4 regions of the Streptomyces sp. NPDC029292 genome follow, and region 2 is predicted to be linked to each of the others. Evidence: riboswitches for the same ligand, from Rfam matches in the RefSeq annotation. Region 2 holds a riboswitch; each other region holds the start of a gene.

Region 1 (7,585 bases), on a different contig from region 2:
CCGCATACAGATGCCGGACCTGGAGCTGCTCCCCGCCTCGTACGACCTTCCCGGCGCCCGCCTCCTCGACCTCGTCCAGGTCATGGACCGCATCCGCGCCGAGTGCCCCTGGTCGTCCCAGCAGACCCACAAGGGCCTGGCGAAGTACGGCATCGAGGAGGCGTACGAGCTCGTCGAGGCGATCGAGGAGGGTGACCGGGACGAGCTGAGGGAGGAGCTCGGCGACGTCCTGCTCCAGGTCGTCTTCCACGCCCGGATCGCCGAGGAGGACGAGGACGCCCCGTTCTCCATCGACGACGTGGCGGGCGGCATCGTCAGCAAGCTGATCCACCGCCACCCCCATGTCTTCGGCGACGAGACGGCCACGACCCCCGAGGAGGTCAAGGAGCACTGGCTGCGCACCAAGGCCGAGGAGAAGCAGCGGACATCCGTGACGGAGGGCATCCCACTGGGCCAGCCGGGCCTGGCACTGGCGGCGAAACTGGCATCCCGGGTGCGTACGGCGGGACTTGAGGTCGGGCTTCCACGAGGCGAGGGCGTCGGGTACGAGCTGCTGGCCATAGCCGCGCGCGCCGAGGCCGAGGGCGTGGACCCGGAGGCGGCGCTACGGGCCGCGGCGCGGGCGTACCGGGACGCGATCCGAGCGACGGAGGGCTCTGGGACAGCCTCCGACGACTCCGACGACTCCGAAGGCCTTGACGACTTTGAGCGCTCTGAGGGCTCTGAGGAGGGGGAGGCCTGACGGGCGGGTGCCGGAGTTACGCGCGCGGGGCGCGGCCCGACGGGTTGTGCCAGCTCGGCTGCGGACGCTCGAGCAGCCACTCCGCCGCGCCCATGGGGCGGGGGCGCCCCTGACCGGTCAACGGCAGGACGTCGTGGAACACCCGCTCGGCCGGGGTGCCCAGCGTGGGCAGCGCGTCGCCGATCCCTTCGACGAGCTGGGGCGGACCGGCCAGATAGACGTCGTGCTGGGCCCACCCGGCCCGGTTGCCCAACGCGGTCAGGAGCCGCTCCGTCGCCTGCGCCTTGGGCCGGCCCGGCGCGGGGGTGATGACCGTGACGGCGAGCCGGGGAAGCCGGGCACGCAACTGCTCGACGGCGCCCCGGTCGTAGAGGTACGAGGTGTCGCGGGCGACGAGGAACAGCCGGACCTCGTGCTCCTCGTCGAGCTGCTCCAGCAGCGCCTTGACGGGCGCCCATCCGGTGCCGGCCGCGATGAGGGTCAGCGGCCGTTCCACGGGCGTCCGCAAGGTCAGCCCGCCGCCGGGCGCACCGAGCCGCAGGACGTCTCCCTCCCGTGTCTGCCGGACGAGGGCGGTGGAGAGCACCCCGTCCTCGACCCGGCTGATGTGCAGGTCGACGGTGTGGTCGGGGCGGGGCGCGTTGCCCAGCGAGTACGGCCGCCAGATGCCCGGCAGATGCGGGGCGTTGACACTGACGTACTGGCCGGGGACGTACGGGAGCCGCTGCCGCGGTCGCAAGGTCAGGACGACGAGATCGTCGCCGTGCCGGGTCCGGGCGACGACCTCGGCGTCCCACCACGGCGGTTCACCCTCGTGCTGCGACTCCCACGCGCCCTGCAGCATGACGTTCGTGATCGCCCCGTACGCCTCGGCCCAGGCCTTCTCGACCTCCGCGTTCCACGCCGACCCCGCGACGAAGGTGAACGCGGCGATCAGGCTGGCCCCCACGGCGGCGTAGTGCTCCGGCTCCGCCAGATACTTCCGGTGGTCCCGCCCCAGTTCCCGTAAGTACCCCGGCAGCCGCGGATCCTCCAGCCGTTCCATCACATACGTGAGTGCCGCGAACAGCCTGTCCCGCTGCCGCTCCATGTCCTCCGGGAAGTTCAGCGGAAACAGCCCGCGGACGTCCGGGTTGTGCCGGAACAGATGCGAGTAGAAGTACTTGACCGCGAACTCGGCCCGTCTCTCGACTACCGCGAAGCTGGATCTGAGTATTTCGGGGTCCACTGCGTGAATGTAGGGAGGTGTCGAGCCGCCGGGTCAAACAGCAGGTGATTTGCGGACAGCCTGGGGTGAAGCGGGTGAGGGGTGGGGGAGGGCGGGGTGAGTACCGTTGGGCCTGGCTGTCCGGGAACAAGGGGGCTTGGTGGAACGGGAGTTGACGGCGCCGGCGAAGGTCATCGTGGCGGCGATGGCGACGGAGGAGTGGGAGCGGCTCAGCGAGCGTCTCGTCCCTGCCCTGGGCGAATGCGGCGTCCGGCAACTCTCCGGATCCCGTCAAGGAGTGACCAACAGCGAGCACCGTCCGGACGCGGGTCGCGCGGCCCGCGATCCGCACCGGTCAGTCGGCGGTGAACTCCACAGGGAGGTTCCGCAGCCCGCGCATGATCAGGCCGCCTCGCCAGCGCAAGTCCGCTGGATCGGCGGCAAGCCGGAGATCGGGTAGACGGCGTAGCAAGGTGGCCAGTGCGGTGCGGCCTTCGAGGCGGGCGAGCGGGGCGCCGATGCAGTAGTGGATGCCGTGTCCGTAGCCGAGGTGCTGGTTGTCCCTGCGGGAGAGGTCGAGTGTGTCCGGTTCGTCGAAACGGGCGGGATCACGATCGGCAGCGGCGAGGACCACAAGCACGGGATCACCAGAAGCGATGCGTTGTCCGCCGATTTCGAGGGGTTCGGTTGCGTAGCGCCAGGTGGCCAGTTCGACGGGGCCGTCGTAACGGAGGAGCTCTTCGATGCCGGTGTCGAGCAGTTCCTGTTCGCCGCGTTCGATCGACTTCTGTAGTTGCGCTCGCTGCTCTGGGTTGCGCAGCAGCGCGTACGTGCCGTTGCCGATCAAGTTAATAACGGTCTCAAAACCTGCGAACAACAGTACGAAACACATGGCCGCGGCTTCGTTCTCGGTGAGGTGCTCGCCGTGGTCGGAGGCGCGGATGAGCCCGGAGATGAGGTCTTCGCCGGGGCCGGGGGCGTCCGGGAGCGCCTCCCGCTTGCGGTGGATCAGCTCGGCGAGATAGGCGCGCATCTTCTTCACGGACCGCGCGACACCGCCCCTCGGCCCGCCCTGGTGCCGGATCATCATGCCCGCCCAGTCCCGGAAGTCGTCCTGGTCCTCGCGGGGGACGCCGAGCAGGTCACAGATGGCGTAGATGGGGAGGGGGAACGCGAACTCGTGGATGAGGTCGGCGCTTCCGGTCTGCGCGAACTGGTCGATGAGGTGGTCGGTCAGCTCTTGGACGCGGGGCGCGAATTCGGCCACTCGGCGGGGTGTGAACGCCTTGGAGACGAGCCGACGGAGCCGCGTGTGGTCCGGCGGGTCGATGTTGAGCAGGTGGGTCATGAGGTTGGCGCTGCGCTCGCCGGGGATGCCCGTCTTGCTCTTGCCGTGGGCGTCCTCGGAATGGTGCACGGGATTCTTGGAGAGCCGCTGGTCGGCGAGCGCCTGCTTGGCGTCTGGGTACCGGGTGACCAGCCAGGCCTCCACCCCGCTGGGGAGGGTGGTGCGGTGCACGGGCGAATGCTCGCGGAGCCACGCGTAGGCAGGGTAGGGGTCGGTGGCGAATTCCCAGGTGAAGAGTCCGGGTTCGATATGCGGGGCGTTCACGGAGCGACGGTACCGGGAGCCGTGTTGCGTGGGTGAGGAGGCCGAACTGTGCAATTCCCCTTCAAAAGGCCGTGTACGGGACCTGGCTGTCGAACGGGTGGGCAGCTCCCGGAGATAGGGAGAAGTGCGAGAGGAGCGCCGTCGAGTTCACATTGCTGTTCGGCGGAGCCGGGAAATTCGCACGCGCGTGCTGGATGGATGACCGTCTGATCGCCGTCGGATCGCCGTCCGGTCACGGGAAAGTGACGATCCCTCAACTCTGTGATCTTCACGTGATCTGCGCTGCATCGACTTGTGACAAGCGTTCGAGTGCGGATACGTTCACCCATCAATGCGGCCCATCTGCCGCAGTGGTCACCTGCTGTCACGCGAAAGGCTTCCGCATGCTCTCCGGGAACGGCCGTCATCGTCGCCCCCGTCAGGCCCCGGCCCTCATCGTCGCCGCAGGGGTGACCGGATCGGCGATCGCGATCCCGTTGCTCGGCGCCACCAGTGCGAGCGCGGCCGACGGCACCACCTGGGACCGGGTCGCGGAGTGCGAGAGCGGCGGCTCTTGGAGCGCGAACAGCGGCAACGGGTACTACGGCGGGCTGCAGTTGAGCCAGGAGAACTGGGAGAAGTACGGCGGTCTCGCGTACGCTCCGAGTGCCGACCAGGCCAGCCGATCGCAGCAGATAGCCATCGGGGAGAAGGTCCTCGACGACCAGGGCCTCGCCGTCTGGCCCACCTGCGGAACGCTCTCCGGGCTCAGCAAGCACTCGGGTTCGGTCGAGGTCGACACGGGAGTGGCGGACGACTCGTCCAGCTCGACCGACTCATCCGACTCATCCGACTCGTCCAGTTCATCCGGTTCGTCCGACTCCTCTTCCTCGTCCGATTCGTCCTCGACAGATTCGTCGTCGTCCGACGCCTCCTCGGGTGCGACCGAGAACTCGACGAAGTCCGACACCTCCTCCAGCGACTCTCAGGGTTCCGACAGCTCGGACACAGCTACGACGAAGAGTGATGACTCGGACAAGTCCGGGCAGAACGGCGACTCTTCGAGTGCGTCCGAGAGTGCGACGAGCGGGGCCGGGCGGCACCGTGGTGACAGTGCCGACGAGGGCGTGACGGCGGGTGCGACCGACGGTCGTACGGACGACACTTCCGGGCGGCATGCCTCTCGCGGCTCGGGCGCGTCCCGCGACGCCGCCGACGGTTCGTACACCGTCCGCACCGGGGACAGCCTCTGGACCATCGCCGACGCCCTTGACCTCGAAGGCGGATGGTCGGCGCTGTACGCCGACAACAAGGAGACGGTCGGCGTTGACCCGGACCTTATCCTCCCCGGTCAGAGCCTTTCAGTTGGTGCCGAATCGGGCGAAAAGTAGCGGGAGTTCGCGTCATGGTTCGCCGTGGAATGTCCGGTTTGGTGCGAGTGAGACATGAGTCTCAGAAGCCCTGATCGTCTTTGAAATTCCGGCGATCGCATGTCTACGGTCATCACCGCTCGCCACAGCGGGCCCCGACGGTCGCAACGCCGAATCCTGCCAACGGCCGTACGGGAACAGTCGACGCGTCAGCGCCGTAGGCAGGAGCGGGGGACCCAAGGTAAGCGCCGCGCCCGGTAGTTGACCGGGAGTGGCTTGGGGTGAAGTCGTACGTCCGACGTCGTGAAGACGAAAGGCGTACGACCGGGCACTCACCCGCCCGAACCCGACAGCTCACCTCGCAGGCGTCGGTGAGGGGATCTCTCCATGCTGTTTTCCAGCAAGGGCAAGCACCGCCGCCCGTCCAAGGCCACCCGTGTGGCCGCGCTCGCCGGTGTCACCGGTGTCGCCATCGCCGCCCCGCTGATGGCGGCCGGCAACGCCTCCGCCGCCACCGCCTCGGAGTGGGACACCGTCGCCCAGTGCGAGTCCGGCGGCAACTGGTCCATCAACACCGGCAACGGCTACTACGGCGGCCTGCAGTTCTCGGCCTCCACCTGGGCGGCGTACGGCGGCACCGCCTACGCGTCCACCGCTGACCAGGCCTCGAAGTCCGAGCAGATCACCATCGGTGAGAAGGTCCTCGCCGCGCAGGGCAAGGGTGCCTGGCCGACCTGCGGCACGGGCCTGTCGAGCGCCGCGTACACCGGTGGTGCGAGCACCTCGTCCTCGTCGAACAGCTCGCCGAGCACCAGCACCACCACCCGCTCGACGGACACCGCCGCCTCCCGTTCGGCGGCCCGCCCGGCCGCCGAGAAGACCGTCACCACCCCGACCGGCAAGAAGGTCAAGAAGGGCGACGGCGAGTACAAGGTCGTCAAGGGTGACTCCCTCAGCTCGATCGCCGAGAAGAAGCACGTCAAGGGTGGCTGGCAGCAGCTGTTCAAGCTGAACAAGGACATCGTCGACGACGCGGACTTCATCTTCCCGGGTCAGCAGCTTCACCTCAGCTGAACCACAGCCCTCTCCTAAGGGAGGCCTTCACACTGGAGGCCTCGTGAGGGTTCCCCCCCGTCCCCACGGGCTCCCCGCTCTGGTGCGTGTTCCCCCGTACGCACTGGAGCGGGGTTTTTCATTCCGTTTTTGTTCCGTTCTGGAACAATGTTTACTCTGAGTTCTGCCCAAGGGGTGGTCGACCGGCTGGCCGATCCTCCCGGGGCGGTTAGGCTCATCTCGCGGAGCCATCACAGGTTTCGCGTACCCGCGTCACATCCCAGAAGGAGATGCTCGTGCCGTCCATCGACGTCGTCGTAGCCCGGGAAATCCTGGACTCCCGAGGCAACCCCACGGTCGAGGTCGAGGTCGGCCTCGACGACGGCAGCACGGGTCGTGCCGCCGTTCCGTCCGGTGCCTCCACGGGTGCCTTCGAGGCCATTGAGCTCCGTGACGGTGACCCCAACCGTTACCAGGGCAAGGGTGTCGAGAAGGCCGTCCTCGCCGTCATCGAGCAGATCGGCCCGGAGCTCGTCGGTTACGACGCCACCGAGCAGCGCCTGATCGACCAGGCGATGTTCGACCTGGACGCCACCGACAACAAGGGCTCGCTCGGCGCCAACGCCATCCTCGGCGTCTCCCTCGCCGTCGCGCACGCCGCCTCCGAGGCGTCCGACCTCCCCCTCTTCCGCTACCTGGGCGGCCCGAACGCGCACCTGCTGCCCGTTCCGATGATGAACATCCTGAACGGCGGGTCGCACGCCGACTCGAACGTGGACATCCAGGAGTTCATGATCGCCCCGATCGGCGCGGAGTCCTTCTCCGAGGCCCTGCGCTGGGGCGCCGAGGTCTACCACACCCTCAAGAAGGTGCTGAAGACCAAGGGTCTGTCCACCGGCCTCGGCGACGAGGGCGGTTTCGCCCCGAACCTGGAGTCCAACCGCGCCGCGCTCGACCTCATCCTCGAGGCCATCAAGCAGGCCGGTTACGTCCCCGGCGAGCAGATCGCGCTCGCGCTCGACGTCGCCGCGTCCGAGTTCTACAAGGACGGCAAGTACGAGTTCGAGGGCAAGTCCCGCTCGGCCGCCGAGATGACCGAGTACTACGAGGAGCTCGTCTCCGCGTACCCGCTGGTCTCCATCGAGGACCCGCTGTACGAGGACGACTGGGCCGGCTGGAACGTCATCACCGAGAAGCTGGGCGACAAGGTCCAGATCGTCGGCGACGACCTCTTCGTCACCAACCCCGAGCGCCTCGCTCGCGGCATCGAAGAGGGCTCCGCGAACGCCCTGCTCGTCAAGGTGAACCAGATCGGCTCGCTGACCGAGACCCTGGACGCCGTCGAGATGGCCCAGCGCAACGGCTTCAAGTGCATGATGTCCCACCGCTCCGGCGAGACCGAGGACGTCACCATCGCCGACCTCGCCGTCGCGGTGAACTGCGGTCAGATCAAGACCGGCGCCCCGGCCCGCTCGGACCGCGTCGCCAAGTACAACCAGCTGCTGCGCATCGAGGAGATCCTCGACGACGCCGCGGTGTACGCCGGCCGCTCGGCCTTCCCCCGCTTCAAGGGCTGAGCCGCAGGCTCGTAGGAAGCGTCGTACGTACGTCCCCGTACTCGG
Region 2 (7,585 bases):
TCAGCCTGCTGCGGGTGATCTTCAGGAGCTCGGCGAGCTCGGTCATCCGCAGCCGCCGGTCCGGCGCTTCGGAGAGCATGGCCAGGATGGAGTAATAAAGGTGAGGCATGCCCGCCTGCGCCTGGAGCTGCCGGTCGATCGCGTCCTCCAGGAGGGAGGAGGCGGAGAGGTACGAGCGCCAGGCGCGCTGCTCGGCGGGGGAGAGCCAGCGGGTCGTCATACCGCCAGTCTAGGTACTGTTTAAAAGTTGAACCACTAGGAGCCCAAAGCTCGGAGCTGGAGGGTGCGCCCCATGCCCCACCCCTACGTCCTGTTGTCCGCCGCCGTCTCCCTCGACGGCTTCCTGGACGACACCGGCCCCGAGCGGCTGCTGCTCTCCGGCCCGGCCGACTTCGACCGGGTCGACGAGGTACGGGCCTCCAGCGACGCGATCCTGGTCGGCGCGGGCACGCTCCGCGCGGACAATCCCCGGCTCCTGGTCAACTCGGCCGAACGGCGCGCGGCACGGGTCGCCGCCGGGCGTCCGGAGTACCCGCTGAAGGTCACGGTCAGCGGGTCCGGCGACCTCGACCCGGCGGCGCAGTTCTGGCACACGGGCGGCGAGAAGGTCGTCTACACGACGGACAAGGGCGCGGGGAAGGCCGCCGGCCTCTTGCACGGGCTCGGCGTCGAGGTGGTGTCGACCGGGCCCGAGCTCGACTGGCGGGTGCTGCTGGAACACCTTCATGACGTACGAGGTGTGCGGCGCCTCATGGTCGAAGGGGGCGGCCGGGTCCACACCCAGCTGATGCGGGAGGGGCTCGCGGACGAGTTGCAGCTCGCCGTCGCGCCGCTGTTCGTGGGGGAGGCGGACGCGCCGCGGCTGTTCGGGCCCGGGGTGTATCCCCCCGGGCGGATGCGGCTGGTGGAGACGCGGGCCGTCGGGGACGTCGTCCTCATCCGGTACGTGCCCACGGCGCCCGGAGCCGGGGGGCTCGCCTCCGCCGCGGACCGGCACTGGCTGGCGCTCGCGTGCGAGCTGGCGGAGCTGTGCCCGCCGTCGGAGACCGCGTTCAGCGTGGGGGCGGTGGTGGTGGCGGCCGACGGGACCGAGCTGGCCCGGGGGCACTCGCGGGAGGGCGGCGATTCCGTGGTGCATGCCGAGGAGGCGGCGCTTGCCAAGATCGCGGCCGGTGATCCCCGGCTCGGCTCCGCCACGGTGTACAGCAGTCTGGAGCCGTGTGCGCGCCGGGCGTCGCGGCCCGCGCCGTGTGCGCGGCTGATCCTCGACGCCGGGGTGCGGCGGGTGGTCACCGCCTGGCGAGAGCCCGACACGTTCGTCCCGGGGGCCGACGGGAGCGGGGTCCTGGTGGCCGAGGGCGCCGAAGTCGTCGTACTCCCGGAGTACGAGGAGCGGGCCATGGCGCCGAACCGGCACCTTCTCGGGGCGGGGTAGCACGCGGGTAGCACCGCCGTCGTGGGGCGCGCGTAAACGGCCGTCGTGGGGCGCCCGTAAACGTGTGTGCTTCGGGTCCCGCGGATGGCGTACACTAATTTCAACGACGCGGGGTGGAGCAGCTCGGTAGCTCGCTGGGCTCATAACCCAGAGGTCGCAGGTTCAAATCCTGTCCCCGCTACTGAAGGCCAAGGGCCGGAACTCGGATTCACGAGTTCCGGCCCTTGGTGTTTACCGACGTCCCCCAGTCGGCCCACACCGGTCGCCCCCCTGGTGGATACCGGCCGGGGCCGGTACACGGGCGGCGCCCTGACGGACGACATGGCGCTGCTTGCCGTACGGCGTCCTCGACCGTCATGGCTACGGCGTCCTGAGCGTCGTACGTCCGGCGTCCTTGATCGTTGTCACCGGGGGTGATCGGGTGACGCCCCTCCGCATAACAACTGACACACCGTCAAATGAACGGGGATTGATAAGCCTTGGTCAACTCGCCCGATTTCCACCGGTGGTGACCCGTAAGTCCTGGCCAAAAGCGTTAACGATCAGTACGAACGGCTTGGAATCCAGTGCCCGGGTCTATTAACGTTCGATAACGCAGCGCGGTCGTCCCAGCCGTCACAAGAGATGGCTCCGTGCGCACGCGCCGAATCCCGCAAGGGAACCGGGGAACCACCAACTTGGGGTGAATCGAGCGTCTTTCGCGGCAGGAATGCTGTGGTGGACGCGCGTAGGAGACCTTCCTGCTCCGAACCCGTCAGCTAACCCGGTAGGCGAGAAGGAAGGAAAGGAGTGCGCCCACGTGGCGTCCAACCGGCCTGCCCAGCCAACCTCGTTCGCGCCGAACGACACACAGCCCTTCGGCTACGGCAACGACGAGGGCCCCTGGGAGGAGTGGAATCCCACCGAGGATTCCGTCCGTCCCGTCCGCGGCCGGCACCGCGTCAGTAAGCAGCGCGGCGGAGGACTCGCCCGCAGCTCCACGGTTCTCGGCGTCGGCGTCATAGCCGCCGTCGGCGCGGGCGGCATGGCCACCGCGGCGCCCGGCAAGCCCCCCGTGTCGATCTCGCTGCCCGACCTGTCGTCGGTCACCGACTCGGCCAAGGCCCTGATATCCGACGGCGACTCCGGCACGCCCAAGGGCTCCGCCACCCCGCTCACCACCGCCGGGCTGACCAGCGCCGACACCGCGCAGGGCACCGCCGACGCGGGCGAGGCCCTGCGCGCCCGCATCATGGAGCAGGCCGAGTCGCAGCAGGACCAGGTCGACAGCGCGGCCCAGCAGGCCGCCGAGACCGCCGCCGCGAAGAAGGCCGTCGCGCTGGCCGCCAAGCAGCAGGACGACGCCGCGGCCAAGGCCGCCGCCGCCAAGAAGAAGGCGGAAGAGGTGGCCAAGGCGAAGGCCGAGGCGGAGCGCCTCGCCGAGCTCGCCAAGAGCTACGCGCTGCCCACCTCCTCGTACACCCTGACGTCGCGCTTCGGTGACGCCGGCTCCATGTGGTCCTCCGGCTACCACACCGGCCTGGACTTCGCCGCGCCCACCGGCACGCTGATCAAGGCGATCCACAGCGGCACCGTCACGGAGGCGGGCTGGGCCGGTTCGTACGGCTACCGCACGATCCTCACCCTCGACGACGGTACGGAGCTGTGGTTCTGCCACCAGTCGTCGATCAGCGTGAGCGTGGGGCAGAAGGTCGCCACGGGTGATGTCATCGGGCGCGTGGGTGCGACGGGCAATGTCACCGGGCCGCACCTCCACCTGGAGGTCCACCCCGCCGGCGGCGACGCGATCGACCCGATGGCGTGGCTGCAGAGCAAGGGCCTCAACCCCTGATCTCTTGAACTCTGGGCCTCGTCGTCTCGTGGTTTCTTGATCCCTTGATCTTTCTCCGCTGAACTCCGGCGGTTCTGATGCCATCCCCCCGACACCAGGACCGCCGGTCAGGCGTTTGTGCGGAATCGTCCGTGCGGAATACGGCCATCCGGTACGGGCGTTGAAACTGAGCATGACTTCTCTCCGCAAGCTTGGTTCGTCCGACCTCGAGGTCTTCCCGCTCGCCCTCGGCGGCAACGTCTTCGGCTGGACCGCCGACGAGGCGCAGTCCTTCGCCGTGCTCGACGCGTACGCGGCCGCGGGTGGCAACTTCATCGACACCGCCGACTCGTACTCGGCGTGGATCGAGGGCAACAAGGGTGGCGAGTCCGAGACCATCATCGGCAAGTGGGTCAAGGCGCGCGGCAACCGTTCCGACGTCGTGATCGCCACCAAGGTCAGCCAGCACCCCGACTACCTGGGGCTGTCCGGCGCCAACATCAAGGCCGCGGCCGAGGCCTCCCTGCGCCGCCTGGACACCGACTACATCGACCTCTACTTCACGCACTTCGACAAGCCGGAAGTGCCGTTCGAGGAGATCGTCACCGCGCTCGACGAGCTGGTGCGGGAGGGCAAGGTGCGGGCGATCGCCGCCTCCAACATCACGCCCGAGCGGCTCCAGGCGTCCCTGGAGTTCTCCGACCGCGAGGGCCTCGCGCGCTACGTCGCCCTCCAGCCCCACTACAACCTGGTCTCGCGCGACACCTACGAGGGCCCGCTCCAGGAGCTCGCCTCCCGCACCGGCCTGGCCGCCATCCCGTACTTCGCGCTGGCCTCCGGCTTCCTCACCGGCAAGTACCGCCCCGGTACGACGGTCGACAGCGCGCGTGCGCAGGGCGCCGGAAAGCACCTCGAGTCGGAGCGGGGCGTTCGCGTGCTGGCCGCCCTCGACGAGGTCGCCCAGGCGCACGATGCCCAGGTCGCCACGGTCGCCCTGGCCTGGCTGGCCGCCCAGCCGACGGTGGCCGCCCCGATCGCTTCGGCCCGCACGGTCGAGCAGCTTCCGGCACTGCTCGGGGTGGCGGACCTGACCCTGACGGACGACGAGCTGGCCAAGCTGACACAGGCGTCGGCCTGATCCGCTTCTCCGCCGCCGTGGCGATCGGCCATGACGGCGGAACCCGGTGGGGCCGAACGCTCCACGGCTCCTACGACCGATAGGGGTTGTACGCGGGGTACGGCGTCGCCGGACCGTATGGGTACGGGTACGGCTGCCCGTACCCCGGGGACGCCGGGAACACTGGCGACACCGGGGACACCGGGGACACGGGGGAAACCGGGGGGTACCCATGGGTGGGCCAAGGCGGCACCGGGACCACCGGGGCCGTCGCCCGCGTCGCGTAGGCCAGGGCCGGTCGGGCGACCTCGCGGCGGCGCCACAGCTCGTCGAGCAACTCCCGTTCCCGTACGACGAAGTCGGCGCCCGCGCGGCCACGCCGCCCCCGGTGCCGCAGGAACGCCAGCGAGGTCGCGTACGCCTCGTACTCGGCGACGGAGCGGGCGGCGGCCTTGCCGAAGTGGTGGGCGGCGTACTCGCGGGCGAGGCGTCGCGCCCGCATCGAGCCGAGCGCGTACGGCTCGGGCACGGCCAGCCACCCGGCGGCGGCGTACGCGGGCAGTTCCGAGCGCACCGTGCGCAGCTCCCGCTGCCGTGTCCAGACGACCAGCCAGGTCAGCAGCCCGAACGCGGGCACCATGAACGCGGCGTACACGGCGAAGAACCCGTACTCGCCGAAGCTCGACGAGCTGTTCCAGACGGAGTGCATGCCCATGGCGAGCAGGAGTCCGGCGAGGGGCAGCAGCACGCGGCGCAGATGATGGCGCTCGGCGGACAGCGCCGCGATGCCGAAGCCGATGCCGGTCAGCACGGTGAACAGCGGGTGCGCGAAGGGTGACATCACGACGCGGACGAAGAAGGTCGCGGCGGTCACGGAGGCCAGCCCGCGTTCGCCGCTGAGCTGGTCGGTGCCGAAGGCGGTGCCGAGGTAGAGGATGTTCTCGGTGAACGCGAAGCCGGTGGCGGTGACCCCGGCTATGACGACGCCGTCGACGATCCCGGTGAAGTCCCGTCTGCGGAAGAGGAAGATCAGCAGCACGGCCGCGGCTTTCGCGGACTCCTCGACGATGGGCGCTATGACGGTCGCGCCGAGGGTGTCGGCGCTGGACGGGTCGGCGGTCGCGGTCGCTATCCATCTCGTCGCGAAGCTGTTGGCGACGATCGCTATGAGCGCCGCCGCGCAGGCGCCCCAGGCGAAGGCGAACAGCAGGTTCCGCCAGGGGCCGGGCTCCACCCGGTCCAGCCAGCGGAACGCGGCGACCAGGAGCGGCACGGGGAACACGGCGAGGCCCAGCCCGACCAGGAAGCCCTCGGTGCCGGTCTGTTCGCGCACCAGGGCCAGGATGACCAGCCCGGAGAGCGCGAGCAGCGTGATCAGCGCCCCGTACCGCACCCATCTGCGCTGCCACCAGTGCGCGTGCCGCAGCGCAGTGCCGGCGAGACCGCTGGGGTGCGTCGGATACGGGGGACAGGTGGCCACAGCATTGACCCTAACGAGGGAGGGGCGCTGCCCGCGACGGTGCCTGGGTCCGGTCCGCGGGGCTTCAGTCGCCGGCTGATTGCTGGTCGCGGTGCTGTACGCGCCGGAACAGCAGGTCGTTCACCACATGACCCTTGTCCAGTCCCTGGCCTTCGAAACGGGTCAGCGGCCGGAAGTCGGGACGTGGCGCGTAACCGCCGTCGGGCTGGGTGTTCTCGAAGTCCGGGTGCGCGCTCAGCACTTCGAGCATCTGCTCGGCGTACGGCTCCCAGTCGGTCGCGCAGTGCACGAGGGCGCCCGGCTTGAGGCGGGTCGCGGCGAGAGTCAGGAACTCCGGCTGGATCAGCCGCCGCTTGTGGTGCCGCTTCTTGGGCCAGGGGTCGGGGAAGTACACGCGCAGGCCGCTCAGCGAGTCCGGCGTCAGCATCTCCCTGAGCAGGATGATCGCGTCGCCGTTGGCGACGCGGATGTTGGACAGCCCGTTCTGGTCCGCCAGGTTGAGCAGGTTGCCCTGCCCCGGTGTGTGCACATCCACCGCGAGGATCCCGGTCTGCGGGTCCTCGGCCGCCATCTGCGCGGTGGCCTCGCCCATCCCGAACCCGATCTCGAGCACGACGGGACGGTCGGTCCCGAACAGCTCCGCCAGATCGATCCTCCGCTGCCCGTCGATGTCCAGCCCCCACTTGGGCCACAGCCGCTGCAACGCGTCCGCCTGCCCCGCCGTCACCCGACTCCGCCGCGGCTGAAAACTCCGAATCCGCCGCTCGAAGTGCGACCCGGCGGGATCGGCCCTCGGCCCATCGGGAAAACGGGGCTCACCCTTGGCGCGGGTATGACGCAGCGAGCCACCATCGGCGGGGCCGGGCTGGGTTTCTTCGGGGGAGTTAAGGGAGTCAGACACAGTGGGGTCGATTTTACGGGGCCGTCGGAGCGGCTGATTTCAGCCCGTCCGGCGTTTGAGGACGAGCGCGAAGCGCGATACGGGGGTCTGGGGGCGAAGCCTGGCGAAGCCCCCAGGTACGGGAAGGGTAGGGGCGGAGGGGGCGAAAACCTCCGAGTCCGGCACCAACGCCGGGCAACCAGTCACACCCCGGCCAGCGCAGCCAGCGCCCGCCGGGCGACCTCCCTCCCGATCGGGAGAGAAGCCGTGGCCGCGGGCGACGGCGCGTTCAGTACATGCACCGTCCGTGGCCCCTCCTTGATCAGGAAGTCGTCCACCAGCGTCCCGTCCCGCAGCACCGCCTGGGCCCGCACCCCGGCAGGGGCAGGCACCAGATCGTCCGGGGTCACCACGGGCAGCAGCCGCCGCACGGCGTCCGTGAACGCCGCCTTCGACACCGACCGCCGCAGCTCCCCCGCCCCGTACCGCCAGTGCCGCCGCGCTATCCGCCAGGAGCCGGGCCACACCAGGGTCGCGCCCAGCTCCCGGGGGCGGACGACCTTCCAGCCGTATCCCTCCCGGGCGAGCGCGGGCACCGCGTTGGGGCCGATGTGGACGCCGCCGTCGATGCCCCGGGTGAGATGCACCCCGAGGAACGGGAAGGCGGGGTCCGGCACCGGATAGACCAGCCCGTGCACCAGCTCGGGCCGCGCCAGCGAGTAGTACTCGCCCCGGAAGGGCACGATCCGCATCCCGGGATCGTCCCCCGCGAGCCGGGCGATCTCGTCGCAGTGCAGCCCCGCGCAGTTGACGAGCACGCGCGCGCGGAGGACCGCCCCGTCCGCCGTACGGACGGCGGCGCC
Region 3 (7,585 bases), on a different contig from region 2:
GGGAGGCGAGGACGGCGGAGAGCAGGTTCACCCGGACCGGGGTGCCGTGTTTCTCGGAGATGTGCCCGAGCCAGGCCGGTCCGGCCCCGTCCGCGCAGGCCACCGCCTGGGCACGGTGGGCGCCCATCGCCCAGGTGACGCCGGACGTGAGCAGACCGACGATGAGCCCGGCCGCGGCGACGCCGCCGAAGACCGCGCCCGCCCCGGTGAGGGTGACCGTGCCGTCCGCGGCGATCGATCCTCCGTAGACGGTGAAGACGGCCTTGCAGGCGTCGATGAACCCGCCGAGGCTGCCGATCCGTTCACCCGGCAGCACGAAGAGGATGCCGAGGATGGGGCCGCCGTAGAGCAACAGGGCGGCGAGCCCCGAGCGCAGGATCGACAGCGGTATGTCGCGCCGCGGGTTCCTCATCTCCTCCGCCGCCGAGCTGGGCAGTTCGAAGCCGACGTAGTTGAAGATCAGGACGGGGACGAGCGCGACGAAGCCCGCGTACGTGGGTGCGAAGTCGCCGGCGGGCAGCGCGTGGACGCCGTGCCGGGCCGCGTACACGACGACCGAGACGAGGAAGAAGCCGAGCAGTACGATCCGGGCCACGGCTCCGGCGATCGGCACCCACTTGCCGATCCGCACCGACTGGACGACGGCGAGGGCCCCGCCCCAGATGAACAGCAGCCCGGCCGTGTACTTCCAGGCGCCCGGCAGCGGGGTGAAGAACTCCTCCCAGGTCGTCAGCGCGATGATGCACAGACTGCCGCCGACCCAGACCGGGTTGGAGATCCAGTACAGGAGCTGGTTGACGCCGGCCGTCAGCCGTCCGAAGGCGAGGCGCGTCCAGACGTACGGGCCGCCCTGGACCGGGAAGGCGGAGCCGAGCTCGGCGACGAGCAGGCCGTACGGCAGGAAGAAGACCAGCGCGAGGATCGCCATCCAGGTCAGGCCCTGCGGCCCCTGGGCGGCGACCGAGCCGATCGTGTCGAGGCCGACGAGGGTGCAGATCAGGAAGAACAGCACATCGAGCCGGCGCAGATCCCTGCGCAGCCGGGAGCGCTGCTCGCCCCAGCCCTCGGAGAGGTCGGGGGCGCCGGGCGGCTCGGGAAGGGGCTTCGGGGTGCTCGGTGCTTGGGTCACGGGCGGACTCCTGCGGCGGTACGGGGACGTACGGACGGGGCACACATCGCCTGGAACACACTCCTACTAACTGAATGAACAGTCAGTAGTGGCCGTACTGTGGTCCCTGGCTCGCGGCACTGTCAAGGGGGCGTCAACGCCTGTCGTGCCGGTGTCACAGCGGCTGTGTAGGGTTGCCGCGTGGCGAGAGTGCGGTTGAGCGTGGCGGAGCGGCGTGAGGAGTTGCTGCGGGCCGCCGTCGAGCAGATCGAGGCCCGGGGCGTGGCGGCGGTGCGGATCGCCGACGTGGCCTCGACCCTCGGGGTGAGCAACGCACTGGTGCTGTATCACTTCTCGACGAAGGAGAAGCTGGTCGCCGCCGCGTTCACCTACGCCGCCGAGGACGATCTCGCCCATCTGCGCAAGCTGCTCGGCCGTCGTACGTCGGCGGTGCGGCGACTGCGGACCGCCGTGCGCTGGTACGCGCCGACCGGGCAGGCCAAGGGATGGCGGCTGTGGATCGAGGGCTGGGCGGCCGCGCTGCGCGAGCCCGCGCTGCGGGAGGTCACGCGTGATCTCGACAAGCAGTGGAAGGCCGCGATCACCGAGGTGATCGCGGAGGGAGTGGCCGCGGGCGAGTTCCGCTGCCCGGATCCCACGGGCGCCGCCCTGCGGCTCACGGCACTGCTGGACGGGCTGGCCGTGCAGATGACGGCGTACGCCGGTGCGGTGTCGCGTGCGCGGACCCATGACTGGGTGGACGAGGCGCTCGCGCGGGAACTGGGGCTCGAGCGGGAGGCGTTGATGGCGGCGGTGCGCTGAGGAGCGTGCCGCGGGATGCGAATGCCGCGTTCCTCGACACCTTGGCCGGGTACGACGTCGGGCAGGGCGTCCGCTGCCATGGGGCACCGCGATTCTCCGCACGGCAAGAGCCGCCGCCCGCCAGCCCGTTGCACCCGTCACGCCCGGCGGGACGCCGGGGCGGTTCGCGGTCGCACCAGCACCGCCGTCCGCGCCCCGCCCCGCGCCACTCCGCGCCGTCACCTCACCGGTCGAGCCCAGCAGGCGTGGGATCTCGAGCGGGCTCAGGGCCGAATGCGGTGGCTCAGGCCACCGACTCGATCCGCATCTTGATGTCGTCCGGGGACAGGGCCCCCTTGGCCGCCACATGGTCTCCCGACGACTCCCCGCGCAACCGCCGCCCGATCCACGGGACGAGGTACTCGCGCGCCCAGTGGATGTCGTCGCGCCGGACCTCGAGCGTGCCGCGAGGCGGCAGTGGCGGCCAGGGCTGGTCCGGGTCGGCGGGTACTTCGAGGCCGAGGACCTGGCCGGCGCGGAGCGCGACCCGGGTGTGGCCCTCGGGCGACAGGTGCAGGCGGTCGCCGTCCCACGCGCGGCGGTCCTGGATCGTCTTCAGGGACCACAGGTCGAGGACGGGACAGCCGTACCGGTCGGCGATGGCCCGTACGTGTCCGTTGTACGTGGCGATCTTGCCGCGCAGATGCTTCAGCACGGGCATGCCACGGGTGTCGAAGCCGGTCGTCACCATGACGGTGCCGACAGCGGAGGTGAGTTCGGCCACCGCAAGCTCGAAGCGCTCGGCGACCTCGTCGGGGTCGGTACCCGGCCGGAGGATGTCATTGCCGCCCGCGCAGAAGGAGACCAGGTCCGGCGCGAGCTCCTTGGCCCGCTGGAGCTGGTCCTCGACGACCTGGTCGAGCAGTTTGCCGCGTACGGCGAGATTGGTGTAGTTGAAGTCGCCCTCGGGCCGCCGGTCCGCGAGAAGTACCGCGAACCGGTCGGCCCAGCCGACAAAGGCCCCGTCAGGACCGGCATCGCCGACGCCCTCGGTGAAGCTGTCCCCCACCGCCACGTACGACCCGATCACTGATCTGTTGTCACTCTTCGAATCGTCTGCCACATCGGCCCATGATTCACCTTTCGATGTGAGCTACGCGACCGTAGGAAGGGGTTGACGGATGGTGAGATAAGCCACTCGTCAAGTATTGGTCAACTCGGAATAAGCTCCTGATCAGGAGCGTTGACTCAGCCGCCACACCCGGAAGTCGTGGATCCGGAAGTGACTCCACGTCGTACGGAACGCGAAGTGCCCGCTGGTGTACGGCTCCGGGTCGCTGTAGTCGAAGACCAACTGCCCCTTGTTCCACCATTGCACGACGGAACCGTCCGAGACGATCCTGACGTGGTTCGGCTCGTTCGCGACGAGCAGCGGCTGCGTGTAGTCGTAGACCAGCGGACGGACGCCCGCCTCTCCCACGTACCGGCGCAGCCGTGTGGTGGTGTTGGAGTTGGCGCCGTATCCGACGTAGTACGTCTTGAGGTAGTCGTACTCCGCGAGGGCGCCGCCCCGTGCCGTGGCGAAGAGGTCGTCCGGGGAGCGGACGTCGACGGCGTTCCAGAAGTTGTTCAGGTCGGAGACCCGGTCGTTGGCGCCGCCCTCGGAGACGGGTGTGGCGGTGTACTCGATGACGTACGGCCCTTCGAGCTTCCGCTTGAACCAGACCGTCGCGCCGCTCGGTACGTCGATCTCCAGGACGCCGCGTGAGGCGGTGACCGTACCGCCGTCCTGGAGTTCGGTGACCCATTGGCCGAGTCCGTGCCGGAAGTCGTCGGCGGCGATCAGCCGTCCGCGGCGGTGGCGCGGCGAGGCGCTCGCGGCCCGCGCCGGCACGAGCGCGGCCAGCGCGGCACCGGCGGCCAGGGCGCCGAAGGTTCTACGACTGGTCGTCATGGGAGGTGTCTCCTTCGGTGGCGGTACGACGGGTCGTGGTGATCGCGGGCTTCGGGACGCGTCGGGTCTCGGTGCCGAGGTAGTAGTCCGCGTAGGTCGACTGGAGGTAGCCCCGCACGGTCCAGCCGAGGCGGTACTCGGGGTTCTGGGCGAGCGGCCGTTTCCGGAGGGGACGGCGACCAGACCGCGGTCCGGGTTCTCCACCACGCGGCGCGTGGGCGGTCCGACGGCCTGCGAGGGCGCGGCGGCGGTGACCGCGCCGAGTCTTCGGGGTCTCACGTTCGGTGTCGCCTCCGGCCGAGTCAGCGGCGGCGGCGCTGCGGGACAGCGCCCAGGAGAACTGGGCGGTGGCGGCCGCGGCTGCGGCGCCCTGATGACGGTGCGTCGGTCGACGCCGGGCACAGGGACCTCCGGAGGCATAGAAAGCGCTTACGGAGATCACTGTGGAGTCACTCTCGCACGCTGTCGATACCCCTTGCACCCCTGCCACAAGACCGCAATCTGCCCATCATGAATCGATCATGAAACACCAAAGGCCGAACCCCGGGGATCGTGGGGTCCGGCCTTTGGAGGCGGTGCTGCCTTCAGAGACAGGCAGTGCTGGCTTCAGAGACAGGGACAGCGTCAGGCGACGGCGACACCGTGGGAGCGCAGGTACGCGACCGGGTCCACGTCCGAGCCATAGTCCGGCGTGGTGCGGATCTCGAAGTGCAGGTGCGGTCCGGTGACGTTGCCGGTCGCGCCGGAGAGGCCGATCTGCTGACCCTCGGTCACGGTCTGGCCCGCCGAGACGGAGAGGGAGGACATGTGGGCGTACTGGGAGTACTTGCCGTCGGCGTGCTGGATGACGACCTGGTTGCCGTACGCGCCGCCCCAGCCGGCCGAGACGACGGTGCCCGCCGCGATGGACTTGATGGTGGTGCCGGTCGGGACCACGAAGTCGACGCCGGTGTGGTAGCCGCTGGACCACATGCTGCCCGCCACCTTGTAGCCGGTGCCGACGGTGGCGCCGTCGACCGGCAGGGTGTAGCCCAAGTTGCTGGTGGCGGCCGCGGCCTGGGTGGCCGTGCTCGCCTTCGGCGCGGTCGAAGTCGTCTTCGTCGACGTCGTCTTCGCGGAGGACTGGGTGGCGCTGCTCGACGCGGCCTTCTTGCCGATCGTCAGCTTCAGGCCCGGGTGGATCAGCGACGGGTCGCTGCCGACGGCCGTGCGGTTGTCGGAGTAGAGCTTCTTCCAGCCGCCGCTGACGTTCTGCTCGTCGGCGATCTTCGCGAGACAGTCGCCGGCCTTCACCGCATAGGTCTTCGTCGCGGCCTTCTTCGCGGCGGTGGCGGTCTTCTTCGCGACGGTGGTGGTCTTCTCGACATTCTGCGCGACGGACGCCGTCGGGGTCGCGGCATGCGCACCGGTGGCCCCCATCAGAGGCAGCGCGAGTGCGGCGCCACCGGTTCCGGCCACGGCGATCGAGCGGGTGAAACGCTGGGACTTGGGACGGCGGTGCTTACCCTTCGCGGGCATGACGAATTCCTCTCCGGCGCCTGCGAGGTGAGCTGTCGGGTGCGGGCTGGAGATGCCCGGCCACGCGAATGCGCGGCTATACCCCGAGCCGTTCCGGAGACCGGAACAGGCGTGGTACCTGCGGGTCCCCCGCTCCTGCCGTGTGCGGGTAAGTGTGCGGATTCCGGGCGGCGGCAGGATTGGGCGTCCGTCCGGATTGAGGCCGAACGTAAGCGAGATGAGAGCGCATCGACAAGCATGTGGCTTTTCTGTGCCGATGCCTTTCTTGATCCATGCCGGAATTCCCGTCACCCTCCGTGGATAGGTGATCTTTCCGGCTTCTCAACCCGTCCGTGAATTCGGGCAGGTTGATAAAAGGGGCCCGCCACACATCGTCACGAATATGACGCTGCTCACGCACGTCGACCCACGACGCTTTATTCCAGGGCCAGTTGGAACGAAGGCTCCAATTCGGACAGAACAGTCACATGCGACGCAGCCGGATAACTGTCGCATCGAGGTCCCCGCGCAGCCCCGTACGCAACCCGTGATGCAGCAGCACCGCACCGCGGTGCACTTCGCCCGTTTCGCGGCACTCGTACCGTTCTGTCGGGTCGAGTCCGCGCAGCCGGAGCGGGGCGACCGGCTCCCCGTGGTGCTGGGCCTGGAGCCAGGCGAGGACGACGGTCTCGCCGCCGTGGACGTACTGGACCGCGCTCAGTCCACCCTCCGGGGGCCGCAGCCGGTAGAGGTCGCCGCGCTGCACGACAGGCCGGATCTCCTTATAGAGATCCACCCATTCCCGCGCCTCGACCAGCTCCCGCTCGCTCCACTCGGTCACATCGCCGCCGACGCCGAGCACCCCGGCCATGGCGCTCACAAACCGAAAGCGCAAGGAGCTGACCCGGCCATTGAGCTGCGCGTTCGGGCTGTCCGTGACCCAGGCGGCCATGATCCGGGCCGGGTGGATCTGACTGAAGCCGTGCTGGATGGCGAGCCGGTCGAGCGGGTCGGTGTTGTCGGAGGTCCACACCTGGTCCGTACGCGCCATGATGCCGAGGTCGACGCGGCCGCCACCTCCCGAGCAGGACTCGAAGGCGACACCGGGGTGGGCGGCCCGCAGCCGGTCGAGAAGGGCGTACAGCGCCTCCACGTGCGCGACCCACAGCTTCTGCGGGTAGGGCTCGCCGGGCCAACCCGCATCCGTGAAGCAGCGGTTGAAGTCCCACTTCACATAGTCGATGGGGGCGCTGGAGAGCAGGCTGTCGAGCTGCTCCCAGAGGTACTCCTGAACGTCCTGGCGCGCGAGGTTCAGTACGAGCTGATTGCGGTATTCCGCCCTGGTTCGCCCCTGCTGGAACTGCACCCAGTCGGGGTGCGCGCGATACAGCTCGCTGTCCGGATTGACCATTTCGGGCTCGACCCAGATCCCGAACCGCATGCCGAGCGCGTGCACGTCGTCGGCGAGCGGCTTCAGCCCGGCGGGGAAGCGATCGGGGTTGGGCGTCCAGTCCCCGAGCCCCGCCTGATCGCTGGTGCGGGTCCCGAACCAGCCGTCGTCGACGACGAACAGTTCCACGCCCATGGTCGCGGCCCGCCGCGCGAGCGCCCGCTGCTGCTCCTCCGAGATGCCGAAGTTGGTGGCCTCCCAGGAGTTGTAGAGCACGGGACGGTCCTGGTCCGCTTCCGGGATGACATACGCGCGCTGGTACGCGTGCCAGGCCCGACTCGCCCCGCCGAAGCCGCCGTCGCTCCACAGCCCCGCGAAGACGGGTGTCGTGAACGACTCGCCCGGCTCCAGGCGCAGCAGCCCCGAGTCGTCGTACCCGGCGCCGCCGGTGATCTGCACGCGCGCGTCGGGGAGTTGGGCCACGGAGATCCGCCATGAGCCCGACCAGGCGAGCGCGCAGCCGTACACCTCGCCGCTCTCCTCGGTCGCCTCGCTGTCGAGCGCCACCCAGGGCAGATGCTGGTGCCCGGTGTGCCCGCGCCGGCTGCCGATGACCTTCTCACCGTAGGTGAGGGGGGCACGTACGAGCCGGGACTCGGCAGCCCACCGCCCATGCAGCTGGGACAGCCGCCAGCCCTCGCGCTCCGGCAGCGTCCAGGTCGCGGAGTCGGCGCGCAGCAGCTCCAGAGCGGGTCCCTCGTTGGCGAGCGTCACCCAGCGCTCGACGACGTCGCCGCGCATCCGGTAGTGCAGCGTGATGCCGAACCCGGAGTCC
Region 4 (7,585 bases), on a different contig from region 2:
GCGCCGTCGGATTGGGGGCGTGGATCATCTGGCCGTTGCCCACGTAGATGCCCACATGGCTGATGCCGGAGTAGAAGAACACCAGGTCGCCGGGGAGGAGTTCGGAGCGTGAGACGCGACGGCCCGCGTTGATCTGGGCGTAGGTCGTACGCGGCAGCGAGATGCCCGCGGAGCGGTACGCGGCCTGGGCCAGGCCGGAGCAGTCGAAGGCGTCGGGCCCGGTGGCACCCCAGACGTAAGGGCTGCCGAGCTTGCCGTAGGCGTACGAAATGGCTGCGGCAGCACGGGAGTTGGGGGCCTGGACGGTTCCGGACGAGGACACCGGGCCCAGGTCGCGCGCCGAGGAGCGGGAGGCGTGCCCGACGCCCCCCGCCTGTCCGAGTTGCGCGCGCTGATCGTTGCTGAGGTTCGCCATCAGCTGTCGCGCGGCGTCGAGCTTCCCGTTGATGGTCTTCTTGTGCCGCTTCAGTTCCGCCTGCCGCGATGTGAGCGAGGCGATTTCCACCTGCGCGGCGCCGCGCAGCTGCTCGATCTCCCGGAGCTGTTTGCGTACGCGCGCCACGGCCGTCGCCTGCCGGCTGCCCGCCCGCTCGGCGATCGCGGCCCCGTCCAGGTACTGGTCGGGATTGTCGGAGAGGACGAGTTGCAGCGCGGGATCGAGGCCGCCGCTGCGGTACTGGGCCGCCGCGATCGAACCCAGCGCCTCCCGCTCGGAGTTGAGCCGGTCCTCCTTGCGTGCCGCCTCGTCACGCAGCGAATTCAGCCGCTCCTGAGCCTTGTCGGCCTTCTCCTTGGCGCCGTTGTACTTCTCGGTGGCGACCTCGGCCTCCTCGTACAACTTGTCGACCTTGGCCTTCACCTGCGCCGGAGACAGCTGCGGATCGGCGTGCCCGGTTCCGTCGAAGCCGGTCGCCGTCGCCGCGCCCGCGAGGGCGATCGTGGCGGCTGTGCGGGCCGTGTTTCCGCCGAGCGAGCGCTGTCTGGGCTTGCGGTGCGCTGCCACGAGGGCCCACATCCTTCCGTACGACCGCGAGGGGAGCGCGGTCAAGCGGTGACGCGTCCGGCGGCGGCCCACACAGGGGGAGCGGGCCGCCGCCGGACCTTCTCGGCGGTGGTGGCCGACTGCCGCCCCTGGCCCGGGCGGCGGTGGGGAGCCGGTCACCTGGAGGAGGACGCTAAACCTGGGAGTGTGGTGTCGGTAACGCCATGTACGGAACTGGCGCCACTGGACCGTCCAGTGACCGTATGTGACCGTGATCCCCGCCTGGCCTCATCGCATTCACACGGTGCGATGACCGATGCGGCGAATCCGGGACAACCGGGCGTGCGCCGGTGCTATGGGTTACAAGGGGTGGGCCGGTGACAAGAGCGACTCGGGCGTCCGATTAGGCTCCGCCTTCATGGACGTACTCATCCATTTCTTCGTCGGCCTGCACATCATCGGCATCGCCTCGCTCCTGGGTGGCTTCCTCACCCAGATGAAGGCGATGGGCAAGGGCACGGCCCGCTTCGTCCCCGCGATGCTGCACGGCGCGCTGACCATGCTGGTCACCGGTGTCGTGCTGGTCGGCCTCAACCAGGCTGACGACAACGCGGTCAACACCATCAAGATCGGCGTGAAGCTGGCCCTGCTGATCGTGATCCTCGGCCTCGTCTACGTGAAGCGGGACGACGAGAAGGTGGACAAGGGCCTCTTCGGACTCGTCGGCCTGCTGACGACCGCGAACATCTTCATCGCCGTGTTGTGGACCTGACGGCTCCCGCCGCGACCGCCAGCCACGCCGCCACCGCGATCCACAGCAGCACCTGCCCCGGACCCCTCAGCCAGGAATCGCCGACGGCGGTCGCGACCGCCAGGGCCGCCACCGCCGTCATCCCCATCGGGAACACGGTCGCCCAGCGCCGTACGTCGTAGCGCGGGCGCCACCAGGCCAGCTCCGCGGCGCCCAGGACGACGTACCAGGCGAGGTCGAGCACGAGCAGCGCGACGGTCACGGCGCGCAGGACGCCGCTGTCGTCGTCGTTCCACAGGTACGGGTTCACGTGGTGCGCGGCGATGAGCTTGGCCCCGGCCAGCGCCGAGATGGCGAGCGCGCCGCCCGCGACCCAGTGGTCCCCGGCGCCCACGGCGACCTCGCGGATGTCGAAGTGCGCGAACGCCACCCCGTACAGGACGATCCCCAGCCAGAACAGCACCAGCGCGTCATGCGCGAGCCACGCCGCTCCCACGGCCGCGGCGAGCGTGGCGCCCAGCACCGCGAGCCCCTGTGTGGCCACGCACACCAGGAACACCCCTCCGGACATACGACGCTTCCAGTGCCGTACGACGACGAAGAGCAGCCCCGGCCAGAGCACGGCCGCCAGCGCGAGAAGCGCCTCGGCCACCTCCTGCCACCCCAGCGCGGACAGCCGCGTGCCGATCACGGTGGTCGCCGCGACGGCGGTGAGCGCGGCGGGCGTGCCCGCCTCCTCCACCCACCGCGCCCGCTCCCGCAGCAGCCGTACGGCGAAGTCCGTGGCGAGCGCGAGCCAGGCGGCGGATGCCAGGGCCAGGGCGATGAGCGACAGGATCTCGTAGCCGGTCAGATACAGCCCGACCGAGATGATGCCGGTGGCCATGACGGCGCCACCGGCGGCGGGCGGTCGCTGGACCCACCAGGTGCGGAGCGGGGAGACGGCTGCTGGCATGGGGCCGATGCTAGGGATCTTCGGGCCGGTTGCCCGCGGGGCACGCGCGCGTGGGCCGGATGACAAGCCCCACGCGCGCGTGCACCGTAAAAAGGGGTTACGCCGGACGCACCACGCTGTGGATGATCGAGGTCCCCGCGTAGTAGATCGACTCCTCGCGGACGTACGCACCCGGCTTCGGCGCGTGGATCATCATGCCGTTGCCTATGTAGAGGCCCACGTGACTGATGTCGTCGTAGAAGAAGACCAGGTCACCGGGCTGGGCGTCGGAGAGGGAGACCGTCGTGCCCGCGTTCACCTGGTCGGTCGTGACGCGCGGCAGTGTGACGCCGGCGGCCTTCCAGGCGGCCTGGGTGAGTCCGGAGCAGTCGTACGAGCCGGGGCCCGTCGCGCCCCAGACGTACGGCTTGCCGATCTGGGCGCGGGCGAAGGCGATGGCCTTGGCGGCCTTGGTGGCGTACGAGGAGTCCGTGGTGGTCGAGCCCGACGAGCCGGTCGTGGTGCTCGACGACTCCTCGGCCGCCTTCTTCGCGGCCGCCGCGGCCTGCTGCTGCGCCAGCTCCGCCGCCTTGCGGTCGGCCTCCTCCTGCTTCTTCTTCTCGATCGCCGCGAGCCGCGCCTTCTCCTCGGCGGTCAGCTGCGAGAGCATGTCGCGCGCCGCGGAGAGCTTCTGCTGGACGGCGGCCTTGGACGTCTTGAGCGTGTTCTGCGACGTGGTCAGCGTCTGCAGGCTCTTGGAGGCCTCCGCGCGCTTCTTCGTGGTGGCGGCCTGCTCGGATATGTAGTCGTCGACGGCCGCCTTCTGGCGGGTGGTCAGACGGCTCATCAGCTGGGTCTGGTCGAAGTAGTCCTGCGGGTCGTCGGCGAGCAGCAGGGTCGCGGTGTCGGGGGCGGTGGCCCCGGTGCGGTACTGCGCCGCGGCGAACGAACCCAGCTCCTCGCGCGCGGTGTTGAGCTTCTCGGTGCGCTTGGCGACGTCGTCGAGGAGGGTGTCGACGCGCTTGCGCTGCGTGGAGGTCTTCTCCTTGGCCGCGTTGTACTTCTCGGTGGCCGTCTCGGCCTGGTGGTAAAGGTCGTTGACCTTCTTCTCGACTTCTTCGAGGCTCGGCTTCGGCTCGGCCGAGGGCGCTGCGTTCGCCGTCTGGGAGAGCAGGGCCACGGAGGTGAGGGCCGCCGTGGCGAGGGCGGCGGGGGTCCGCATGCCTGCTACGCGCGTACCCGCAGGACGCCATGTGCGATGCGACGCCAAGAGAGGAGACTCCTTCCGTCATCCGCCTACCGAGTTAGCTGTCGGGTTCGGGCGGGTGGTTCCGGAAGGTTTGCCCTACGGTCCTTGCCCCACGGGGCAGTCGGACCGATTCACCCCAAGGTCGGTGGGTCCCCGGCTCCGGCTGCCACGGGGCGCACCGGACTCGGCGGAGGCCGCACGGCCCGGCGACGGTTCGCCGGTGGGGGTCGAGCGGCCTGTCCGGCACGCTAGCCAACTCGTGTGGCTCCTGTGAAGGTTGATGTTCGATATGTCCGATACATTTTCGTGACCTTAGCCCTGAGAATCACCCCGCGCGGTCAATCCGGAGTGATCTGTGGTGACTTGTCCGGAGTGGCGACGTCCGCCCGGTTCGAGGCGCTAGCTTCCAGCCAGCCACGGCCGGACGCCGTGGGGGCAGAGGGGATACGGCCATGAGGAAGCGCAAGGCACTCGTCGTCGCCACAGGAGTCGCTCTCGCCGTCACGGGGGCCGTCGCGCCCGCGAGCGCCACCGGCGGCCACGCCGGCGTGCGGACAGGCGGTAAACCGGTGGTCCGCGTCATCGCGACCGGCCTCGACAACCCGCGCCAGCTCGCGTACGACAACGGGCAGCTGTACGTCGCCGAGGCCGGCCGGGGAGGCAAGAAGTGCATCGGCGCCGGGCCCGAGAGCGACCAGACCTGCATCGGTACCACGGCCGCGGTCACCAAGGTCTTCTGGGACGGCGGCGCCTGGAAGCACTACCGGGTGGTGGAGGGGCTGCCCTCGGGCGCCGCCAAGGACGGCGGCTTCGCGACCGGCCTGGACGGCGTCTCCGCGCTCAATGGCAGCGTCTGGGGTGTCGAGACCTGGGCCCCGCCGGAGGCCGGGGTGCCCACCGGCCCGCCCTGGAACAAGCTCGGCAAGCTCCTGTGCGTCGCGCCCGGCAAAGCGACCATCGCCGCCGACATCTCCGCCGTCGAGCTCAAGTACAACCCACACAAGACGGCCGTCGACTCCAACCCGTACGCCGTCCTCGCGCTCCCCGACGGCCGCAAGATCGTGGCCGACGCGGCCGGGAACGACCTGGTGGCCGTCTCGCCCGAGGGCAAGGCCCGCCCCTTCACGGTCTTCCCCGACCACGACAAGCACGAGTCCGTCCCGACCTCGCTGGCCCTCGGCCCCGACGGCAACCTGTACGTCGGCGAGCTGAACGGCGAGGCCACCAGGCCCACCGCCCGCGTCTGGAAGGTCGACCTCGCCACCGGAAAGATCCTCGGCTGGAAGACCGGCTTCGGCTCGATCACCGGCATCGCCTTCAACCAGAACGGCGACCTGTACGTCAGCCAGCTCTTCGCGGGTCTGGTGACCAAGGTCGCGCACGGGAAACGTACGCACGTGAAGGTGCCGTTCCCCGCGGGTGTCGCCGTGGACCCGTACGACGGGAAGGTCTACGTCTCGGCCTGGTCGATCGCCGACCGTAACGGAACGGTTCTGGAGGGTACGAAGACGCCGGGCGGCCAGGTCTGGAAGATCCTCGGCTTCTGAGACGGGTCACGAGTCGCGTCACGAGTCGCGTCACGAGTTCCGGTCGAGTTTTCAGGGTGGCGGCGGGCTGTCAGTGGGGGAGCCTAAACTCGGAGAGCGATGAGCAGCCTCTTTGATGACAGCTTCCTGGCGGACCTCAAGCCCTCCGGGGCCCACGAGGAAGAGCCCCCGCCGCCGCCCGAGGACGGGACGCCGGAGCCGCTTGCGGACGACCTGTTCGGCGGCCGCTTCGACGTGCCGCCGGACCGGGACGCGTACTACCGCGACGGCGCGCACCGTCCTGCCGTGGACCCGGCAGCGCTGCTGGACGGGCTGAACGAGAATCAGCGCGCGGCCGTGGTGCACTCCGGCGCCCCGCTGCTCATCGTGGCCGGCGCGGGCTCCGGCAAGACCCGCGTGCTCACGCACCGGATCGCGTATCTGCTGGCCGAGCGGAATGTGCACCCCGGCCAGATCCTCGCGATCACCTTCACCAACAAGGCCGCGGGCGAGATGAAAGAGCGCGTCGAGCACCTCGTCGGCCCGCGCGCGAACGCGATGTGGGTGATGACCTTCCACAGCGCGTGCGTCCGCATCCTGCGACGGGAGAGCAAGAAGCTCGGCTTCACGTCGTCGTTCTCGATCTACGACGCCGCCGACTCCAAGCGTCTGATGGCCCTGGTCTGCCGCGACCTGGACCTCGACCCGAAGCGCTTCCCGCCGAAGTCCTTCAGTGCCAAGATCTCGAACCTGAAGAACGAGCTGATCGACGAGGAGGACTTCGCCGCCCAGGCCGCCGACGGCTTCGAGAAGACCCTCGCCCAGGCGTACGCGATGTACCAGTCGAGGCTGCGCGAGGCCAACGCGCTCGACTTCGACGACCTGATCATGACGACGGTCAACCTGCTCCGGGCCTTCCCGGACGTCGCCGAGCACTACCGCCGCCGCTTCCGCCACGTCCTGGTCGACGAGTACCAGGACACCAACCACGCGCAGTACGCGCTGGTGAGGGAGCTCGTGGGGCCCGCCGACAGCGACCCCGGCGAGCTGTGCGTCGTGGGTGACGCCGACCAGTCGATCTACGCCTTCCGCGGCGCGACCATCCGCAACATCCTCCAGTTCGAGGAGGACTACGCGGACGCGACGACGATCCTCCTGGAGCAGAACTACCGCTCCACCCAGACGATCCTCAGCGCGGCCAACGCGGTCATCGAGCGCAATGAGTCGCGCCGCCCCAAGAACCTGTGGACGAACGCGGGCGCCGGGTCGAACATCACCGGCTATGTCGCCGACACCGAACACGACGAGGCGCAGTTCGTCGCCGACGAGATAGACCGTCTCACCGACGCGGGCGAGGCCAAGGCGGGCGACGTCGCCGTCTTCTACCGTACGAACGCCCAGTCCCGTGTCTTCGAAGAGGTCTTCATCCGCGTCGGCCTGCCCTACAAGGTCGTCGGCGGCGTCCGCTTCTACGAGCGCAAGGAGGTCAGGGACGTCCTGGCGTACCTTCGCGTGTTGTCGAACCCGGAGGACTCCGTACCGCTGCGGCGGATTCTCAACGTCCCCAAGCGGGGCATCGGCGACCGCGCCGAGGCGATGATCGACGCCCTCTCGCAGCGCGAGAAGATCAGCTTCGCGCAGGCGCTGCGCCGCGTCGACGAGGCGTACGGGATGGCGGCCCGGTCGACGAACGCCGTCAAGCGGTTCAACACGCTGATGGAGGACCTCCGTACGATCGTCGAGTCCGGCGCGGGCCCGGCGACCGTCCTGGAGGCGGTCCTCGAACGCACCGGCTACCTGGCCGAGTTGCAGGCCTCGACCGACCCGCAGGACGAGACCCGCATCGAGAACCTCCAGGAACTCGCCGCCGTGGCCCTGGAGTTCGAGCAGGAGTCCGGCGAGGGTGAGGGCGAGGCGTCGGGCGGGCTCTCCGCCTTCCTGGAGCGGGTCGCGCTCGTCGCCGACTCCGACCAGATCCCGGACGAGGAGGACGGCAACGGCGTCATCACGCTGATGACCCTGCACACCGCCAAGGGCCTCGAATTCCCCGTGGTCTTCCTGACCGGCATGGAGGACGGCGTCTTCCCGCACATGCGCGCGCTGGGACAGGTCAAGGAGCTGGAGGAGGAGCGGCGCCTGGCGT

The links. A riboswitch is a leader RNA that binds a small molecule or an ion and turns the genes downstream of it on or off. The one in region 2 is predicted to bind cyclic di-AMP.
Region 1: another riboswitch for cyclic di-AMP. It lies ahead of ACZ4WS_RS22560 (transglycosylase family protein); the one in region 2 lies ahead of ACZ4WS_RS15115 (M23 family metallopeptidase).
Region 3: another riboswitch for cyclic di-AMP. It lies ahead of ACZ4WS_RS02060 (M23 family metallopeptidase); the one in region 2 lies ahead of ACZ4WS_RS15115 (M23 family metallopeptidase).
Region 4: another riboswitch for cyclic di-AMP. It lies ahead of ACZ4WS_RS05305 (C40 family peptidase); the one in region 2 lies ahead of ACZ4WS_RS15115 (M23 family metallopeptidase).

Annotation. Positions count from the first base shown of each region.
Region 1 covers NZ_JBVHXR010000010.1:107,150-114,734, reverse strand. Annotated here, with positions in the region: gene ACZ4WS_RS22580 (nucleoside triphosphate pyrophosphohydrolase) at 1-742, shown strand, start outside; gene ACZ4WS_RS22575 (globin domain-containing protein) at 759-1,970, opposite strand; gene ACZ4WS_RS22570 (cytochrome P450 family protein) at 2,305-3,561, opposite strand; gene ACZ4WS_RS22565 (LysM peptidoglycan-binding domain-containing protein) at 3,945-4,931, shown strand; cyclic di-AMP (ydaO/yuaA leader) riboswitch at 5,114-5,293, shown strand; gene ACZ4WS_RS22560 (transglycosylase family protein) at 5,298-5,984, shown strand; gene eno (phosphopyruvate hydratase) at 6,254-7,540, shown strand.
Region 2 covers NZ_JBVHXR010000005.1:364,465-372,049, forward strand. Annotated here, with positions in the region: gene ACZ4WS_RS15100 (MarR family winged helix-turn-helix transcriptional regulator) at 1-220, opposite strand, end outside; gene ACZ4WS_RS15105 (dihydrofolate reductase family protein) at 293-1,435, shown strand; tRNA gene ACZ4WS_RS15110 (tRNA-Met) at 1,543-1,616, shown strand; cyclic di-AMP (ydaO/yuaA leader) riboswitch at 2,067-2,223, shown strand; gene ACZ4WS_RS15115 (M23 family metallopeptidase) at 2,235-3,266, shown strand; gene ACZ4WS_RS15120 (aldo/keto reductase) at 3,439-4,383, shown strand; gene ACZ4WS_RS15125 (PrsW family intramembrane metalloprotease) at 4,454-5,842, opposite strand; gene trmB (tRNA (guanosine(46)-N7)-methyltransferase TrmB) at 5,907-6,743, opposite strand; gene lhgO (L-2-hydroxyglutarate oxidase) at 6,926-7,585, opposite strand, start outside.
Region 3 covers NZ_JBVHXR010000001.1:435,202-442,786, forward strand. Annotated here, with positions in the region: gene ACZ4WS_RS02035 (APC family permease) at 1-1,129, opposite strand, end outside; gene ACZ4WS_RS02040 (TetR/AcrR family transcriptional regulator) at 1,310-1,930, shown strand; gene ACZ4WS_RS02045 (SGNH/GDSL hydrolase family protein) at 2,214-2,999, opposite strand; gene ACZ4WS_RS02050 (DUF6250 domain-containing protein) at 3,144-3,863, opposite strand; gene ACZ4WS_RS02055 (hypothetical protein) at 3,847-3,981, opposite strand; gene ACZ4WS_RS02060 (M23 family metallopeptidase) at 4,488-5,381, opposite strand; cyclic di-AMP (ydaO/yuaA leader) riboswitch at 5,386-5,546, opposite strand; gene ACZ4WS_RS02065 (alpha-galactosidase) at 5,845-7,585, opposite strand, start outside.
Region 4 covers NZ_JBVHXR010000002.1:96,979-104,563, forward strand. Annotated here, with positions in the region: gene ACZ4WS_RS05290 (C40 family peptidase) at 1-1,003, opposite strand, end outside; gene ACZ4WS_RS05295 (hypothetical protein) at 1,401-1,754, shown strand; gene ACZ4WS_RS05300 (tellurite resistance/C4-dicarboxylate transporter family protein) at 1,732-2,688, opposite strand; gene ACZ4WS_RS05305 (C40 family peptidase) at 2,786-3,937, opposite strand; cyclic di-AMP (ydaO/yuaA leader) riboswitch at 3,946-4,116, opposite strand; gene ACZ4WS_RS05310 (ScyD/ScyE family protein) at 4,369-5,463, shown strand; gene pcrA (DNA helicase PcrA) at 5,563-7,585, shown strand, end outside.